One region of the Vibrio sp. 2433-A1 genome, then DNA from elsewhere that is predicted to be linked to it. Evidence: riboswitches for the same ligand, from Rfam matches in the RefSeq annotation. Region 1 holds a riboswitch; the other holds the start of a gene.

What was found. A riboswitch is a leader RNA that binds a small molecule or an ion and turns the genes downstream of it on or off. The one in region 1 is predicted to bind thiamine pyrophosphate.
Region 2: it holds a riboswitch for thiamine pyrophosphate, as region 1 does, so the genes downstream of both, thiB (thiamine ABC transporter substrate binding subunit) here and thiD (bifunctional hydroxymethylpyrimidine kinase/phosphomethylpyrimidine kinase) in region 1, are expected to answer to the same signal.

What each region holds. Positions count from the first base shown of each region.
Region 1 covers NZ_JBRESC010000008.1:182,335-184,522, forward strand. The annotation lists gene ACU01J_RS10570 (LysR family transcriptional regulator) at 1-876, opposite strand, end outside; TPP riboswitch at 1,029-1,138, shown strand; gene thiD (bifunctional hydroxymethylpyrimidine kinase/phosphomethylpyrimidine kinase) at 1,240-2,070, shown strand; partial or broken gene ACU01J_RS10580 (thiaminase II/PqqC family protein) at 2,087-2,188, shown strand, end outside.
Region 2 covers NZ_JBRESC010000010.1:135,805-137,992, reverse strand. The annotation lists gene mpl (UDP-N-acetylmuramate:L-alanyl-gamma-D-glutamyl-meso-diaminopimelate ligase) at 1-236, shown strand, start outside; gene ACU01J_RS12170 (flavin prenyltransferase UbiX) at 245-871, shown strand; TPP riboswitch at 1,014-1,127, shown strand; gene thiB (thiamine ABC transporter substrate binding subunit) at 1,182-2,188, shown strand, end outside.

The DNA of each region.
Region 1 (2,188 bases):
CATTTTAACGATTTGTTTGACAGTCTCAAGCCTTGCTGGAAGTTGTCGGTGACGCTTAGTGAGTAAGTAAAGCGTCTCGATGACTTCTTGTTTTGGTTGGTAAATCGCAATCTCTTCTTTGTATGGGAAGGTGTCTAATGCGCTTTTTGGCAGAATGGTAAAGCCAAGGCCTTGTGCCACTGGCAGTAATATTTGGTTGAGCTGATTGATATAACCCTTAACTGGAAGTTGATGAATATTGATGGATTCCAGTGTTGGTTCTCCACAGCGAGAAAAGTAGAGTGCTAAGTAGTGTTCGGCATCTGGGTGGCGAATAAGCCCCATCTGTTTTAGCTGCTCTTCATTAAGTGATTTGGTTGCCATTGTCTTAGGCATCATCAAACATAAAGGTTCTTGTCCAAATTGTTCCGACTCGACTCTAGGGTCTGATGGTTCGTTTGTGACGATACCTAAGTCGACCTCTCCAGCAATAATCTCTGCAATGATTTTATGATGAGGTGCTGCCTCTAAGTGTGGTATGAGGTTGGGGTATTTACATTGTAAATCGAGCAGTTGAGGGTATAGCAATAGGGCTAAAGAGCCTGAGCATGCTAAAGAAACATCGCCTGAATGTGGGTCATCTTGATTGAGTGATGACAGCATCTGCGTTTGTTGAGTTTCTAACTCGTTAGCATAAGCGTAAACGGTTTTCCCCGCTTCAGTAATCTCAAAGCTTTTGTTATGCCTTTTAATTAAAGCGTGCCCACAGGCTTGTTCGAGTTTCTTAATATGCTGACTGACACCTGGCTGAGTCATAAATAGTTTGTCGGCGGTTTTGGTGAAGTGACATGTGTCGATGAGAGTGACAAACGTCTTTAACCAGATTGGATTCAACATAGCTTTTGACCATAAGAAAAAATTATCTTAGTGAGTTTAAACGATAACAAAAAATTCAGGAAGAGAAGGTTTTAAACACAAATTGAAACGACTCAAGATGTATTTTTGCGAGCAAATGATGCAATTTGGTTAATTTTATTGTTATCATCAGCGGGAAATAGTCGGGGAGCCTAACCATTACGGAAAGGGCTGAGATCGCAATGCGAGACCCGTTGAACCTGATTCAGTTAGCACTGACGTAGGGAACTATGCGCACTCAACCTCTTGGTTTGGTGTACTCGTATTCGATGGATTGATCGCCTCATTTTCTGATCCCTTCTTTCGTGGCCGAGAGTTCCTGTACGTCTTGTAGTAGGAGCAACAATGCCACATTCACAAGACACAACTCCAATCGTATTAACCATCGCGGGCTCTGACAGCGGCGGCGGTGCAGGCATTCAAGCCGATATCAAAGCAATCTCTGCCACGGGCGGTTATGCATGCTCGGTGATTACCGCTATCACGTCGCAAAACACCCTTGGTGTGTCTGCTATTCATCCGATTCCCCTTGAGCATATTGAAAGCCAATTGGATGCGGTGTTCACCGATCTCAATATTGTTGCTGTCAAAGTTGGCATGTTGGCAGATTCAGAGATCATCAAAGTGGTTGCCGACAAAATTCGTCAGTATCAACCTAAGCACCTTGTGGTTGACCCTGTCATGGTGGCGACCAGCGGCGATCTTCTGCTTGAAACCAATGCAATCTCTACTCTCAAACAAGAGTTACTTCCACTTGCTGATCTAATCACCCCTAACTTGCCGGAAGGTGCCGCTTTGATTGGTGGCGCAGTACCGCAAAATGAAGACCAAATGGGAGCAATGATTTCAGAGCTGCGTGCTTTAGGTGCCAAGGCTGTGCTGCTTAAAGGCGGCCATTTAGAGAAAGATGACAACAGTAATGATCTACTCATTATGGCTGAAAGTAGCGAGTTGATTAGCGCTAAACGCGTTGTGACGAATAACACCCATGGTACGGGTTGTACTTTGTCTTCGGCGATCGCTTCGTACTTGGCTCAAGGTAACCGCCTACACAAATCGGTATATCTTGGTAAGCAGTACATTTCTCAGGCTATTGCCAATGCTGACAAGCTAAAGGTGGGCAAAGGTCATGGGCCTGTGCACCACTTCTTTTGTGGGCACACCAATGTCCGTTAGTACTCAATCAGCAACTTCAAGTTCTGATACTCGGTTAGAAGGAAACCTTTATCGAAGCTGGATAGAGCTTTACGCTAGTGACGAGTTTCAGTCTGGTGTGGCTGAGGGCGCAAAGCAC
Region 2 (2,188 bases), on a different contig from region 1:
CTGCTTCACTGGCTAAGGCGGATCAAGTATTCCTTTATCAACCAGACAGTATTGATTGGTCAGTAAAAGATATTGCTAGCCAGTGTCATCAACCTGCTGACACCTCAGCTGATGTCGATGAGCTGGTTGAGAAGATAGTTGCTCACGCTCAAGCGGGAAGTCATATCTTAGTGATGAGCAACGGTGGCTTTGAAGGTATTCACGGCAAGTTACTGGAAAAATTAGGCGAAAAATAGTTATTACCATGAGTAAACAACAAAAAACGATCACATTAGCGTTTACAGGAGCATCAGGTGCACCTTACGGACTGAGGCTACTAGAGTGCTTGTTAGCAGCAGACTATCAGGTCTATTTGCTGATCTCTTCGGCAGCGCGTGTCGTGCTAGCAACTGAGCACGGCTTAAAGTTGTCTGCTAACCCTGACACGGCGAAACAAAGCTTGTTTGAGCATCTCAACTGTGACCCAGAAAAACTGGTCGTTTGTGGCAAAGATGATTGGTTCTCTCCAGTTGCTTCAGGCTCAGCTGCGCCGAAACAGATGGTGGTTTGTCCATGCTCTGCGGGAAGCGTTGCCGCGATTGCCCACGGTATGTCTGACAATTTGATTGAGCGTGCCGCTGATGTGGTGATGAAGGAGCGCGGTCAGTTATTGTTGGTGGTACGTGAAACACCGTTTTCTACCTTACACCTAGAGAACATGCATAAGCTTTCTCAGATGGGCGTGACAATTATGCCAGCCGCACCGGGTTTCTATCATCAGCCTAAGTCGATTGAGGATTTAGTCGATTTTATGGTTGCACGTATTCTTGATCACTTGGGCGTAGAGCAGGGCCTTGTTCCACGCTGGGGTTATGACCCCCGTCATATTTGAAGTCGCAGCGTTGTTGACTGCTCAAATTTACCCAAATCAAATAGAGCACCTATGTTCATTGGGATGAATTTGCTTGTCGCCTAGCTGCAACTCCACCTATTTAGGGGATGGCTATTGAGTCTCATAACTATTACAATTTGACCGTTACTCATCGGGGAGCAATTCATTGTTGCAATGAAGCTGAGATCAAGCCTAGCTTGGGACCCGTGGACCTGAACCAGATAATGCTGGCGTAGGAATTGAGTTTGGATCTATCTCATACCGATGTATCCCTCAAACCTGTGCCGCTCATACAAGGAGAGAGCGAGCAGTGAAAAACACTCGAAATACCTGTTCAATCAGCGCACTAGCGGCAGTTACTCTAGCTTCATTTTCAGCCAGCGCGGCAGACAATACACTCACGGTTTATACCTATGATTCATTTGCAGCTGATTGGGGCCCTGGTCCAACGGTCGAAAAAGCGTTTGAAGCAAAGTGTGGTTGTGACGTCAACTTTGTTGCCTTAGATGATGGGGTTTCGATTCTAAATCGACTGCGCCTAGAGGGTGGCAACAGCAAAGCCGATATCGTACTTGGCCTAGACAATAATCTGATGGCGGAAGCTAAGGAAACAGGTTTATTGGCGCAGCACAATGTTGATACTAGCTCCGTGACTCTACCTAACGGTTGGAATGATAAGACTTTTGTGCCGTATGACTTTGGCTATTTTGCTTTTGTTTACAACAAAGAGACGTTGGCCAATCCACCAAAGAGCTTAAAAGAGCTAGTAGAATCACGTGATGATTTGAAAGTGATTTATCAAGATCCTCGCACTTCGACGCCAGGCCAAGGCTTGATGCTGTGGATGAAGTCAGTCTACGGCGATGATGTAACAGAGGCATGGCAAAACCTCGCGAAAAAAACCGTTACGGTTACCAAGGGTTGGTCAGAGGCATACTCTATGTTCCTAGAAGGCGAGTCTGATTTGGTACTTTCCTATACCACATCGCCTGCCTATCATTTGATTGCTGAAAATGATGAGAAGTATGCCGCGGCTGATTTTGCTGAAGGTCACTACACTCAAGTCGAAGTGGCAGCAAAGGTAAAAGGCTCTAAAAATGAAAAGCTTGCCGATGAATTCATGAGCTTTATCTTAAGTGATGAATTTCAGTCAGCAATGCCAACTGGAAACTGGATGTATCCAGTGACTAATGTTGAACTGCCTAAAGGTTTCGAAACACTGACGGTGCCTAGCCAAGCACTTAGCTTTAGTGCTGATGAGGTAGCTCAGAATCGTAAATCTTGGATTCGTGAATGGCAAAGTGCATTAACCTTCTA